4 regions of the Candidatus Clostridium eludens genome follow, and region 2 is predicted to be linked to each of the others. Evidence: riboswitches for the same ligand, from Rfam matches in the RefSeq annotation. Region 2 holds a riboswitch; each other region holds the start of a gene.
What was found. Region 2 has a riboswitch for S-adenosylmethionine ahead of ACJDU8_RS06840 (nucleotide-binding protein). Riboswitches for the same ligand answer to the same signal wherever they lie in the genome.
Positions count from the first base shown of each region.

Region 1 (3,796 bases), on a different contig from region 2:
TCCAAGCTATCCATCTACTATAAAAGATGTAATATATGAAGTATCAGGAGGATATTATCAATTCACTCCGGTCTCCAATGGATGGATAAACAATCCAGCCTCTGATGATTCAAAAAAAGCTGCTTATGAAGCACTCTACGGCTCCGACCCAACAAATGGTGCATTTTATTATTTTGATGACAGCACAACAAATACCTGGCTCTGGTCAAAGAAAATTGCCTTGAGAGTGGGCAAAATGGTATTTGCATATTAGTCTTAAAGTAAAAAATTAAGGCATAAGTAAAAATATTATTTAACCTATAAATTACTTATGCCAAATTTTTTTATTTATTAAGTTTTTTATATATTATATCTCCAATAGTTTGAAGTAACTGAACGATTATTACAAGTATTACTACAGTATAAATCATTATATTAGTTTGAAATCTATAATATCCGTAATTTACTGCCACATTTCCAAGTCCTCCTCCACCTACTGTACCAGCCATAGCAGAATAACCTACTATACTTATAACTGTAAGTGTTATTCCAAGTACTATAGATGGAAGAGCTTCTTTTAGCATAACTTTAAATATTATCTGAATATTGCTTGCCCCAAAAGATTTTGATGCCTCTATCACTCCAGGATCTACTTCCTTAAGCGAAGATTCAATTACTCTTGCTGCAAAAGGTGCTGCAGCAACAGTAAGAGGAACTATAGCAGCTGTAGTACCTATAGCTTTTCCCACTATAAGTTTTGTCAATGGAAAAATGGCTATCATAAGTATTATAAATGGAAATGACCTAAGCAAATTTACTATTACATCTAAAACTTTATAAACTGCTTTATTGGGTCTAAGACCTCCTGATTGTGTCACTATTAATAAAACTGCCGGTATAAATCCTATAATTACTGCAAACACTGTAGAAACTATTACCATATAAAAGGTTTGTCCTATGGCAGGAAATAATACCTCTTGAAATATTTGGCTGAAATTCATATCACTCTACCTCCCATACTACGTTTTTTGAAGAAAGATACTTACATATGACTTCCTTATCTTTTTCATTTATATTTATTACTAAACTTCCTAATACATTATCTCGAAATTTCTCGAGTTTCCCCCAGACTATGGAAAATTTTATATTCAGCTCTATGGCCATGGAAGTTATTAGATTATCCTGACTTATTTCTTTCGGAAAAAATATCCTTACATTTATACCTCTTTCAGGAAGTAATTTTTCATTTCCCAGTAATTTCTTTAAGTACTCTCCTGGCTTTAAGAATACTTCTTCTACCTCCCCCTCTACTTTTATCTCACCCTCATCAATGATTGATACTTTATTACATATTTCTTTTATTACTTCCATTTGGTGGGTTACTACAACTATAGTTAATTTAAATTCTCTATTTATCTTCTTTAAAAGTTCAAGTATAGATTTAGTAGTATTAGGATCTAAAGCAGAAGTGGCTTCATCACAAAGTAATATGCTGGGATTTAATGCAAGTGCCCTGGCAATAGCCACTCTTTGTTTTTGTCCCCCACTTAATTGTCTTGGCATACTTTCTGCTTTATCCTCAAGTCCCACTAAATTCAATAATTCTTTTACCCTATCTTTTATTTTCTTTTTGTCAAATCCCCATACTTCCAGTGGAAGTGATATATTGTCATATACATTTTTCCTATTTAACAAATTAAAATTTTGAAATATCATACCTAAGTCTTTTCTGAAAACTCTTATTTCTTTTCCTCTTAAGTCTTTTACTTCTTTGTCCATTATTTTTATACTTCCCGTATCATAAGTTTCAAGGCCATTTAAGCATCTAAGAAGTGTAGATTTCCCTGCTCCGCTCTGTCCCACTATTCCAAATATCTCCCCTTCTTCTATATTGAAACTTATATTTTTAAGTACAACTTTATTATCAAAACTCTTACCTACATTTTGAACACTTATCACTTAATACTCACCTTACCTTTATAAATAAAATTATGCAGAACTAAAAAAACCTGAGGAAAACCTCAGATTTAATATTTACACTACTTCTCTCATCTTTCAGCCTTCGCTGCAGGACTTAGCACCATTATACAATGTACTGGTTGCCGGGCTTCAACGGGCCTGTTCCCTCCGCCTCTCTTGATAAGTTCAAGATTTATATTTAATTGACGGCTTTAATTATATCAACTTAGATCTATAATGTCAATGGTGCCATTATCCATTGTTACAAAATACAAACTTTCTACATTCTATCCTTATAACATATTCCAACTGTTCCAGGCCCGGAATATACACCAACTATAGGACTTATCTGTCCTATCATATGTATATCTCCTACATTAGGCAATTCTGAAACCATATTATGAATTCTATCTGCATCTTCTCTGGCATTGCCATGTACTATATATACATCACATGAATTTTTGTTTAAAAAACCTTTACCTATTTCCAACATTTTATTTAGAGAGCGTTTTCTTCCTCTTACTTTATCATATGTACAACACACACCATAATTATCATCGAAATAAACAATAGGCTTTATATCTAAAATTTCTCCAATAGTACCAGATATTTTTCCTATACGTCCACCCTTTCTGGCATATTCCAGAGTTCCAAAGACAAAAAAGAAGTGCATTTTATTTTTTATTTTTGGTATGTTATTTACAATTTGATGAAAATTTTCACCCTTTTCAATAAGCTTACCGCACTCTTTTAAAATAATTCCTTCTCCAATAGATGTGGATTTAGAATCATATATATATGTTATCAATTTTTTATGTTTTTCACTTACTATCTTTAAAGCATTATATGTACCTGAAAGCCCACTTGAAATAACTACAGCAATTACATGAGTATAATTTTCTTCTTCCAGTCTCCCGTAAACCTTTTCCATATCTTCCATTGACGGCAGTGAAGATTTAGGAATTTCAATTTTCATATTATCATATATTTTCTCTGGAGTAATTTCTATTTTATCTATATATTCTCTATCTTCATATATAATTCTAAAGGAAAGGACATTTATATTATATTTATTTATAGTCTCTTCATCTATATCACATGCAGAATCTGTTAATAATGCAATCTTTTCCATAAAGTACCTCCATATATCTTTAGCTATTTAAATTATAATACATCACAAAACATTATTAAAACTATATTAACAGAATTTTGTATTATTTTTTAAGCTTATTTTAAGCTTTACCTATGAAAATATATTTAAACAGTAAATATATAATTACCATTAAATTTTAGAAAGGAAGATTTAAAAATATGATAAAAGTATTTTTTAAGAAAAATGTATTTAAAATTATCCTAATTCTTTTAATATTATTATCTGCACTTTTATGTATTTATAGTATAAAAAATTATAAGACCAGTACAAGTACAACACAAAATAGATTAGAACAATTTAATTCAAATAACGGTGAGAGGTCGCAAAGAAACAATGGTCAAAGAACATGGGGAAATACTAATTCAAATAAAAACACACCCAACGGAAACTTCAGGAATTTTTCCAAAAATAACGGTAAAACACCTGGTACTAATACGCAAATGCCTAGCGGAAATCAACAGAGAGGATTTATGTCTTCAAATAATAAATATGCCCCACTACTTACTCTGTACTTAATAATATTTTTCATATTATCCATTACAGCCATTTACTTTTTTAACCGTAAAAATTTCAGAATAAATAACGATAATGCAAAACTTCTTATTTTAGCACTGCTTTGTATAGGATTATTTCTGAGAGTTTCATTATCAACAGTTATAGAAGGATACGGAGGTGACATAAGTCTATTCAGAAGTTGGGCTTCCA
Region 1 covers NZ_JBJHZX010000004.1:121,847-125,642, forward strand. The annotation lists gene ACJDU8_RS04055 (cell wall hydrolase) at 1-253, shown strand, start outside; gene ACJDU8_RS04060 (methionine ABC transporter permease) at 324-980, opposite strand; gene ACJDU8_RS04065 (methionine ABC transporter ATP-binding protein) at 982-1,938, opposite strand; SAM riboswitch class I at 2,025-2,125, opposite strand; gene ACJDU8_RS04070 (DegV family protein) at 2,219-3,070, opposite strand; gene ACJDU8_RS04075 (hypothetical protein) at 3,250-3,796, shown strand, end outside.
Region 1: it holds a riboswitch for S-adenosylmethionine, as region 2 does, so the genes downstream of both, ACJDU8_RS04065 (methionine ABC transporter ATP-binding protein) here and ACJDU8_RS06840 (nucleotide-binding protein) in region 2, are expected to answer to the same signal.

Region 2 (3,796 bases):
CCAATATTTTTAATAGTTTAGATATAATTTTGTAGGATGTTATTTTGTATGATAAAATAGTAAAAAGTATAAGATGTTAATAAGGTATGATTATTATGGTGGACAGTTATAAATTATTTAAAGATTTAAACTCTGATGAAAAAGATCTATTTAATTTAATTCAAAAAAATGGAGCTATGACTAAGAATGAAATTTTGCTTAGAACAGGAATGAAGTTGACTTCATTGAATCGAATGATGGCTCCTCTAGAAAAAAAACGTATGATAGTACAGAAATGTATAGGAGAATCTACAGGAGGTAGAAAACCTGTTCTATATGATATAAACATATGTAGATTTTATATCATAGGGATAGACATATCTAAAACTTATGTACAAGTTTCTATAGTGAATTTAAGGATGGAAATTTTTTATAAAAAAAGTTTTTATACTAATGCTCCTAATTCATATGATGAGGTTGTGGAAGAAGTTGTAAAAATTATAAGGAATGCTTATGTAGAGCTAAATTTGGAGTTTGTTGACCTTATTGGAGTGGGACTTGGAATTGAAACAGACATATGGAATGATATAGATATAGGTGAAATGATTGAAAAGAGATTAGAATGTAGTATAGTTAGTGAAAGTGGCGCAAATTCGGCTGCTATTGCAGAGTATTTGTATGGTACTGGAAAGCAATTCAAAAATTTAGCTTATTTTAATTGTGGATTGAGAGTAAGAGAAGGGACAATTTTACAAGGGAGAATTATAAGAACAGCAGATGATAATGAATATGCTTTTGAACATATGCTTATCAATACAAATCAAGATGTTGATTTTAATAAGGTGTGCTCTGCAGCCCAAAAGAATGATGAACTGTCTGAAAAGATAATTTTTGATGCTGCATATAAGTTTGGAAAAAGCATAGAACTTTATATCAACTTATTAGATTTGGATTGTATTATATTAAGTGGAGCTTTAATTAATTTTGATCTGTTTTATGAAACATGTGTAAAATGTGTTCCTAAAAAAGTCACATTTAAAAGAGAAGGGTATTTCAAAAAGGATGCAATTTCAATAGGAGCCGCGGCTGTACTTTTGGAAAAATGCATTGATAGTAAAATATGATGAAAATAAAAAATAAACTGATAAATAAAAATTTTATGTTGACAAGGTATTTTAAAAGTTATATTATGTATGTAAATTAAAAATGAATTAAATAATTTCTTATCAAGAGCGGCAGAGGGACTGGCCCTATGATGCCCGGCAACCTGATTATTATATTCAACGGTGCCAATTCCAGCAGGAATATCCTGAAGATGAGAAACAATAAGGATACAACTTCCTGTGGTTTCTCCATAGGAAGTTTTTTAATTGACTGACTGGAAAACTAGAGGTCAAGCTAACTTATAATGGGTTATGCTTGACCTCTTTTTATGTATTCAGTAGATAATAAATAAGAATATGGGAGGTATAGATAAAGGGATTATGTATATATCATATAAGATTTTGGATATAAAGTTAAAAAATTGAGAAATAGAAACAAATATACTTCACACCAAAAAAGTGAAAAGTATAGTAATGATAAAATTAAGCACACATTACAATAAATTAATAAAAATAATAATTTAAACATTTAAAAACATAATTACTAAATTGATATTATTTGAGATGAGAAAGGAAAATTTATTATGAGTAAAAAGACAAAGCATATAGCTATCTATGGCAAAGGTGGAATAGGAAAGTCTACCACTACTTCAAATATCAGTGCTGCTCTAGCTGAATTAGGATATAGAGTAATACAAATTGGATGTGATCCAAAAAGTGATTCCACTAACACTCTAAGAGGAGGAAATTATCTTACTACAGTGTTAGATAGTTTAAGAGGAAGTAATGATGTTAAGTTAAGAGATATTTCTGAAGTGGGATTTGGCGGAGTTCTATGTATTGAAGCTGGGGGACCAGTTCCGGGGGTAGGTTGTGCAGGTAGGGGAATTAATGCAGCAGTTTCACTTCTACAGGAATTAGATTTGTTTGAGAAATATAAAGCAGATTATGTATTATATGACGTTTTAGGAGATGTTGTATGTGGTGGATTTGCAGTACCAATAAGAGATGGCATTACCGATAGAGCATATGTTGTGACATCATCAGATTTTATGGCCATTTATGCTGCAAATAATCTTTTTAAGGCAATAAATAAATATGCACCCACTGGAGGCGCAAAACTCGGCGGGATAATTGGAAATGGATTAAGTGCAAGCTATTCTAGTGCCATAGTAAATGACTTTGCTAAAAGAACAGGTACTAAAGTAGTAGGATATGTTCCAAGGTCACTGATAGTGTCTCAAAGTGAATTTTATGGAAAAACTGTAATTGAAGCTAATCCTAAATCCGAACATGCTGATATTTACAGAAAACTAGCAAAATTTATAGCAGAAGACGAGGATTTAAGCATACCTAATCCATTAAATGTTAATGAACTTAGAGATTGGGCTAGAGATTGGGGGGATAAAATATATAAGTTTGACCCTAAAATTGTAGAAAGTCCTGCATCCATTTAATAAGTTAGGACAGTGTTAGTTATTCTTATATAAAATTTAAGTAGGAGGATTTTTGAAATTAATATAAAAGGGGTAGATATTAGTGAAAATTAAAAAATTATCTTTAATCATTTTATTTATTATTGCAATAATGGTTACGGTTACTGGATGCGGCAGCAGTTCACAAAATGGAGGGGCATCAGGTTCAGCAAAGAAGGAAGTGACAGTTAGAATTGGAGCAGATTCCAGTGCCTTTTCAACTGCCTTTTATGTTGCTAGAGATAAAGGATATTTCAAAAAATATGGTATTGATGCTCAAATAAATCCATATTCCTTTGGAATTGATACTATAGATGCTGTGCTCACTAATCAGGTTGATATTGGATTAGCAATGGATTTTGCAGCACTTTCTAGGTTAAGCAGTGGAGATTTAAAAATTTTTAGCTTTATCCAACAAGTTGATTCAAGTAAAGAAAAGATGGTGACTCGTGATGGAATAAATTCTCCTGAAGAGTTAAAAGGAAAGTCCATTGGAGTTAAAAGAGGTACTGTAGATGAGTATGCTATAGTGAGGTATTTAGAAAGATATAACATAAAAATCGGTGAAGTGAAAAAACAGGGATTTAGTTCAGATGCAGAAATTCTCTCGGCATTTGAAAAAGGAGATGTTCAAGCAACATTTTTCTCTGGAAACCTGTTAAATAAAGCTTTAACTGTAAAAGGAGCTAAAGTTATAGGAAGTAAGGCAGATATACCATTTGCATCCCGTGGATTTTTAGTTGCTAATAGTAAATTACTGGCACAGAAAGATGTGGTAAAGAACATACTACTAGCATTGAATGATGCTAACAAATATATAAATGAAGACCCATCAGGGTCAGCTGAAGTAATGGCTAAAGCTTTAAAAGCTCCAAAGGATAGCTTAGAAAAAGATATTAAATCACGTTCAAATGATATAAGATTAAATGACGATGATGTTAAACAGCTGCAGGATGTGTATAAATATTCTTCAACTAATAAATTGATTAAAGCTGGGTTTAATTTAAAAGATAAAATAGATACAGATGCTTTAAAAGAAGCACTTCCACAAAAACTTACATATAAACCTGAAAATATCAAGTGATTCTAAGGTATAAATTAAAAATCAACTTTGTATTGGTTAAGGAGGTAAAAAATATTTAAATAGTATGTAGGGTAAATCTAATATCTTAGTTGGCCGACTAGAAAAACTGGAGGTCAAATTGAACTTATCTGTAGAAACTGAATTTTGAGGTAGGT
Region 2 covers NZ_JBJHZX010000007.1:128,996-132,791, reverse strand. The annotation lists gene ACJDU8_RS06845 (ROK family protein) at 87-1,103, shown strand; SAM riboswitch class I at 1,200-1,301, shown strand; gene ACJDU8_RS06840 (nucleotide-binding protein) at 1,667-2,539, shown strand; gene ACJDU8_RS06835 (ABC transporter substrate-binding protein) at 2,622-3,641, shown strand.

Region 3 (3,796 bases), on a different contig from region 2:
TTTTTTACATATAAATTGTTTCTTTTGGCACTTATTTTCCAGTGTATATTTTTGAAATTATCTCCTAATCCATATTTATCAACAGATGAATAAGTGTCTGGTTCATGTAAAGCCATATTATTTTTTGAGAAGTTATATATACTATCTATAATATTTTGAATTTCTATTGGCAATTTTACATCTCTTGGATAGACAGTTACAGTAAATTTACTCTTAAAATTTATTTTTCTTGAGGATATCAGAAATACATCCTTCACCTTTAGAAAATAATTTGTTGAATTATAAATACCTCTGGAAGTCAATTTAAAATTTAATTGAACTTCAAGTTTCTTAAAAGGTAATAAGCTTAAACTCTCATTTAATTTTTCCTCTGTATTAGAAAAAATTAATATAAAGTTTACATAAGGATATAAAAATAAACTTCTATTATACAAATGTAAATAAATTTTTAAATTCTCACCCACAAATTTTTTTTTATTTTCTGAATTTAAGTTAACTGATATATATTTTTTTAAGAAAAGTAATGAAATGAATGAAAGCAATAACATTGATAAAAATACTAGAAGTAAAGAATTAACTATTTCTTTCCCATAAAAATAATGAACTACGATTAATAGGGCTAAAGTAATCAAAAATGAATTTTTAAATTTTATCATGAATATTTAATGTTTGGTACGGATATTTCTTTTATTATATTATCTATAATGGTAGAAACATCTGTACCCTTAAATTTTTCTTCTTTTGATAATATTACTCTATGGGAAAGTACTTTCTTTATATTTTCTTTCACATCATCTGGAATTACATAGTTTCTTTCATATATGTATGCAGTTGCCTGAGATATTTTTAACAATGCAATAGAAGTCCTTGGTGATGCTCCCAAAAACAATTCGGTGCAATTTCTTGTCTTATGGACTATATCAACTATAAATTTATATATTCCTTTACTTACATGCACATTTGTAACCTGGCTTTGGTGCTGCTTTAATTTACTAAGTGTTATAACAGAGCTTATGCCGTTTAGTGGATTTTTACTTCTAGTAGAAAGCATTTTTATCTCTTCATCTTTTGTAGGATATCCTAAAGATAATTTAATCATAAATCTATCCAGTACTGCTTCGGGTAATGGAAAAGTTCCGGTATATTCTAGAGGGTTTTCTGTAGCTATTACTATAAAGGGCAGCTCTAATGGATAGGTATTATTTCCATCAGTAACCTGACATTCCTCCATTACTTCAATTAATGCACTTTGAGTTTTAGGTGAAGTTCGGTTTATTTCATCTGCCAAAATCATATTTGAAAAGATTGGTCCTTTTTTAAAGTCAAATTCACAGCTTTTTGGATTATAAATAGAAACTCCAAGTATATCAGAAGGCAATATATCTGGTGTAAATTGGATTCTATTAAAATTTAAGTCCAAGCTTTTACTTAAAGCCTTTGCCAGCATAGTCTTCCCAACACCAGGAATATCTTCAATAAGCACATGGCCTTCTGCTAAAATTGCCTTTAACATATCCAGAACCACTAATTCTTTGCCAATTATAACATTGGATATATTTTCTATGACATCTTCTATATCTTTCCTCAAACTAAACTCCTCCTACTGCCATCATCCTAATTTTATTAATATAATAATACTATAAAAATAATATTACAAGAAGCCAAAATTGTACTTTAGGGGTATTTTCATATTACTTATTGAAGTTATAAAAATTAACTATTGACAAAAGAACTAAAAAATTGTATAGTACTATCAATAAGTAAAAGTACATTATTTCAATTAAAATTCAATATAAGATTTCTTATCAAGAGAGGCGGAGGGACTGGCCCTATGATGCCCGGCAACCTGAATGTTATTTATTCAATGGTGCTAATTCCTGCGGGGTAACCTGGAAGATGAGATATTAAGAATGATTTAAACTTCTTACATTTCATCTGTAAGAAGTTTTTTATTGTATAATATTAATTTCGATACCTTAGTTGACCAGACGCACTGGAGACTAAGTTAACTGAGTTTTACTCGGTTTACTTGGTCTTTTTTTATATTTAAGTTATGCAGAAAGGATATAAATGAAACTAGGCTGGTGGTGACCAGTGAATTTTTAACACCTGAAGAAGCCAGAGATAAATTTAATAATCATATTTTCAATTTGAGGAGGAACGTATATATGAGACAAGTGGCAATTTATGGAAAAGGTGGAATAGGTAAATCTACAACTACACAAAATTTAACAGCAGGATTAGCTGAAATAGGGAAAAATGTTATGGTAGTTGGTTGTGATCCTAAAGCTGATTCTACTAGACTTCTTTTAGGGGGACTTGCACAAAAGACAGTTTTAGATACTTTAAGGGAAGAAGGAGAGGATGTAGAATTAGATTATATAATGAAGACGGGCTTTAAAGGAATAAGATGTGTTGAATCTGGCGGCCCAGAACCAGGTGTAGGATGTGCAGGAAGAGGAATAATTACATCTATAAACATGCTGGAGAGGTTAGGAGCATATACTGATGACTTAGACTATGTTTTTTATGATGTATTAGGCGATGTTGTGTGTGGAGGCTTTGCTATGCCTATCCGTGAAGGAAAAGCCAAAGAAATATATATTGTAGCCAGTGGTGAAATGATGGCACTTTACGCAGCAAATAATATATCAAAAGGAATAAAAAAATATGCTAAAAAAGGTGGAGTAAGATTAGGTGGAATTATTTGCAACAGCAGAAATGTAGACAATGAAAAGAAATTATTGGAGACTTTTGCAAAAGAATTAGGCACTCAGCTAATTTACTTTGTTCCAAGGGATAATGTGGTCCAAAAAGCTGAAATTCACAAACAGACAGTAATACAGTTTGATTCTGATGAGAATCAGGCTGCTGAATATAGATCTCTTGCAAAATCCATAGAAGAAAATGAATTGTTTGTAATTCCAAAACCTATGAGTCAGGAAAGACTTGAAGAAATATTTTTAGAGCATGGACTTATAGATTAAATAACGTGGGTTCGGCTGAAGTTTACGTGATAAACCATGTAATATAAATGCTTATATAAGATAATGGATTTCATATGTATAGAGAATAGAAAGGATGATACAATGTCAAAAAAAACAATAAATCTTAACTTGACGGAAGTAGAAAACCGAGAGACGAGATTAGGAACTATAACTGCTTGGGATGGTTCGGCAACTGAGTTGTGGAAGGAATCAAACTATGAATTGAGAAGTCAAAGAAAACATGATGGTTGTGGAAAACAGAAAGCTTGTCGGTTGTGTGAATTAAATTCACCGTTGAATCAACAGACGATGTGTGCTAATGCTATTGTTGAATGTCAAATAGGAAATATTACAGACTGTGTACTTATTCAGCATGCTCCAATTGGATGTTCGGCAGATAACCCTTGGTTTAATCTTGCCTTTAACATGGGACTTGGAAGAAGAAATAAACCACCACAGAATTTACAGATTTACAGCACAAATCTTTTGGAAAATGATATGGTTTTTGGTGCTTCGGATAAACTAAAACAAACAATACGAGATGCAAAGGAACGTTTTAATCCTAAGGCAATTTTTATTTCCATGGCGTGTGCTACTGCTATTATAGGTGAAGATATAGAGAGTGTTGCAGAAGAGATGGAAAAAGAAATTGGAGTGACAGTTATTCCCTTACATTGCGAAGGATTTCGATCAAAACACTGGAGTACTGGATTTGATATTTCACAGCATGGAGTTTTACGTCAAATAGTAAAACGTAAACCTGAAAAGCAAAAAGATTTAATTAACATCGTAGCTTTGTGGGGAACTGA
Region 3 covers NZ_JBJHZX010000021.1:49,920-53,715, forward strand. The annotation lists gene ACJDU8_RS14455 (DUF58 domain-containing protein) at 1-173, opposite strand, end outside; gene ACJDU8_RS14460 (AAA family ATPase) at 653-1,588, opposite strand; SAM riboswitch class I at 1,800-1,903, shown strand; gene nifH (nitrogenase iron protein) at 2,169-2,987, shown strand; gene ACJDU8_RS14470 (nitrogenase component 1) at 3,090-3,796, shown strand, end outside.
Region 3: it holds a riboswitch for S-adenosylmethionine, as region 2 does, so the genes downstream of both, nifH (nitrogenase iron protein) here and ACJDU8_RS06840 (nucleotide-binding protein) in region 2, are expected to answer to the same signal.

Region 4 (3,796 bases), on a different contig from region 2:
TAAAACACCTCATATATCAATTGCGTTAATTTCGCTAATTGCTGCGGTAATTCCAATAATTTTAATATGCTTTCATAATGGAATATTTGATATTTATGGTTGGCTGGGGACAATTGCCACCTTCGGTTTTCTTTTTAACTATTTACTTGTTACAATAGCGGCACCAGTATATTTGTATAAAGAAAAAGAACTGAAGCCTAAGCATATAGCAATTTCTGTAGTAACATTTGTTATACTTTTGATTCCTATTGTAGGAAGCGTATATCCACTTCCGGCGTATCCGTATAGTATTTTTCCATTTGTGTTTCTAGTATGGTTAACCGTTGGTGCCATCTGGTTTGTTATATGTAAGGCTAAAAATCCTAATTTGGTTTCTGATATTGAGATTAACGTAAAAGATGTTAATGAACAGTTTAAAGTTGATAGAAAGAAAAGTGTAATATGATGTACTTTTAAGAATAAGTAGTGAAAAAGTTAATGATTTTTTGTTTATAGAAAATACTTAAATATATGTATTTGGGGAGAAATAATATTGAGTAAGGAGGTAGATAAATTTGATAGAGGAATTGAAAAAAACAATTAAAGAAAAAGCTATACGTACTGTAGAAGTGGTACATGCTGATACCCTTGGAATATTAGGAGCAAAAATGATTCCTGTGGAAAGTTTTTTAAAAAATTATGAAAGTGGTTTTGGAGTATGCAGAGCTTCTCTAGGATGGGATATACAAGGTAATCTTTTTGAAGGAGTGGAAATTACTGATTTTAATACAGGATGCCCTGACGTAATAGTAAAACCCATACTATCAACATTTAGGGAGATCCCATGGAGAAAAGGCAGTGCCTTTGTATTTGGTGAAATTTATGAAGAAAATGGGGAAATCTTTAAATGTGCACCTAGAGAAATACTTAAACAACTTGTTATTAGATATGAACAGCTTGAGTACAGGCCTCTAATAGGGATAGAATTGGAGTTTTATTTACTTGATAATGAGAAACAGAAGTTGCACCAAGGAATTCATTCCTATTCCCTAAGTAAAGGATTAGAGTTAGAACATATTCTTGGAGAAATGCGTAATAATCTAGAAGACATTGGTATAAAACTTGAAGCTACTCATATGGAATATGGACCTGCACAAGTTGAAATAATAATTGAATATGGTGATGCTTTAGATGTTGCAGATAAGGCTGTAATACTAAAAAGTATAGTTAAGGAAGTAGCAAGAAAGCATGGTCTTTATGCAACATTTATGGCAAAACCCTGGACTGAAGAATCTGGAAGTGGATTTCATGTTCACCAGAGCCTATGGGATTTAGAGTTTAAAAAGAATGTGTTTCAACATAATAAAAAAATTGCAAATCAATATCTTGCAGGATTAACGAATACTTCAAGTGAATTTATGGCATTTACATCTCCATCCATTAATTCATATAAAAGATTCAGTAAATATTCATTTGCACCTGTTAATGAATCCTGGGGACATGACAATAGAACAGCAGCTGTTCGTTCACTGCTTAGTAATGGAAAAGGCAGTAGATTGGAGCAAAGAGTGGGATCTGCAGATGCAAATCCATATTTAGTAATTGCAGCTAGTCTTGCAGGAGGATTATATGGATTGGAAAATGAACTTAATCTACATGAAGAGGCTTCTGATGATGCATATTTAATTACTGAAAGACCTCTACCTAAAAATTTAGAGCAAGCTTTAAGTAAACTTGAAAAAAGTGAAGCAGCTAAAAAGTATTTTGGGGAGGAATTTGTAAAACTTTTTTTATCAATTGGAAGAAATGAAGTTCGTCTTTATGAAGAAGCTGTTACAGATTGGGAGTTTAATAGATATTTTGAATATAGTTAATTTATGCTTCTTAAAAAATATATACGATATTTTATAAAAAGTTCAATGTATTTAAATTTTATATTGACAAAATATTTTAAAGGTTATATAGTGTATATAAGTAAAAATGAGTTAATTAAATATAGATTTCTTATCAAGAGAGACGGAGGGACTGGCCCTATGATGTCCGGCAACCAGAATTATTTATATTCTATGGTGCTAATTCCAGCAGGTAATTTATGCAGAACCTGAGAGATAAGAGACGAGAGGATATAAACTTCCTGAAGTTTCTTCACAGGAAGTTTTTTATTTTGACTTAATAAAAAATTGGTAAATTTATGATATGAGATATAGATATTAGTCAAGTTGAAAATTCAACCAGATAAAAGAAATATATATAGAATTGACTCGGTATTTAATTATAAAGAATGAATTGGAGGTAATAAAATGAGTAGATTATTTACATCAGAATCTGTTACAGAAGGACATCCAGACAAAATTTGTGATCAAATATCAGATGCAATATTAGATGCAATTATTGAGCAGGATAACAATGGAAGAGTTGCCTGCGAAACAGTTGTAAATACAGGGATTGTAATTCTAGTAGGTGAAATATCAACTAAAGCTCATATAGATATACCTAAAATAGTGAGGAAAACCATAAGTGACATAGGATATAGTAATTCAAGATTTGGGTTTGATGCAGATAGGTGCGCTATAATAACATCTATAGATGAACAATCCTCAGATATTGCACTTGGCGTGGATGACTCATTAGAATCTAGGAGTGGTGAAAAAGACAGTATTGACTCAATTGGAGCAGGGGATCAGGGAATAATATTTGGATTTGCAACAAATGAAACACCGGAATATTTACCTCTTCCCATAGTGTTGGCACACAAGCTTTCAAAACAACTTGCAGAAGTAAGAAAGGATGGTATAATTCCATATTTAGGTCCTGATGGAAAGACACAAGTTACAGTAGAGTATGAACGAGGTAGACCTATAAGGGTAGACACTATACTTGTATCTTCTCAACATAAGGATAATATAAGTCATGATAGAATTGAAAAGGACATAATCGATAAGGTTGTTAAAGCAGCAATACCTAAATGGCTGCTGGATTCAGATACAAAATATTTAGTTAATCCTACTGGCAGGTTTGTAAAAGGAGGGCCAGAGGCAGATTCTGGTCTTACAGGAAGAAAAATAATAGTTGATAGCTATGGAGGATATGGAAGACATGGCGGCGGGGCATTTTCAGGAAAAGATCCAACTAAGGTGGATAGATCAGGGGCTTATGCAGCAAGGTGGGTGGCAAAAAATTTAGTAGCTGCTGGTATAGCGGATAAAATTGAAATAGAAATAGCCTATGCTATAGGTGTGGCAGCACCTGTATCCATAAGTGTAGATACTTTTGGTACAGGTAAAGTGGTAAATGATGACCAAATAGTGGAAATTATAAATAAACTATTTGATCTAAGGCCAGCGGCCATTATAAGGGATCTTGATTTAAAAAGACCTATATATAAAAATACTGCTGCATATGGACACTTTGGGAGAGATGATATAGATGCCCCTTGGGAAAGACTTAATAAAGTTGATGAAATAAAAAATATTTATCGAAGTCAAAAAATCTTAGTTAACAGTCTTTAATTATGTGTGGAGATTTTAAAAATAACTACTATTAAGTTGCATAATACTGCCTCAAGCAGTATTATGCAATGATAAAATAAATTGGAGGGAAGATATAAAAATGATTAATGAAGAAAAAAGTGATTTTATAACTAGATGTGTTCATGTAGGGAACGGAATTGACAAGGAAACAGGAGCCATTAGACGTCCTATAACTATGGCAAATTGTTACAGACTCCCAGAAGATGCATCTTCTATAAATTGGAGTGATGCAAATCAGCTGCTTTATACCAGGAATATGTCTGCCAACCAGGTATATCTTCAGGAAA
Region 4 covers NZ_JBJHZX010000030.1:26,632-30,427, forward strand. The annotation lists gene ACJDU8_RS17955 (APC family permease) at 1-445, shown strand, start outside; gene ACJDU8_RS17960 (glutamine synthetase family protein) at 555-1,853, shown strand; SAM riboswitch class I at 1,981-2,094, shown strand; gene metK (methionine adenosyltransferase) at 2,280-3,488, shown strand; gene ACJDU8_RS17970 (trans-sulfuration enzyme family protein) at 3,589-3,796, shown strand, end outside.
Region 4: it holds a riboswitch for S-adenosylmethionine, as region 2 does, so the genes downstream of both, metK (methionine adenosyltransferase) here and ACJDU8_RS06840 (nucleotide-binding protein) in region 2, are expected to answer to the same signal.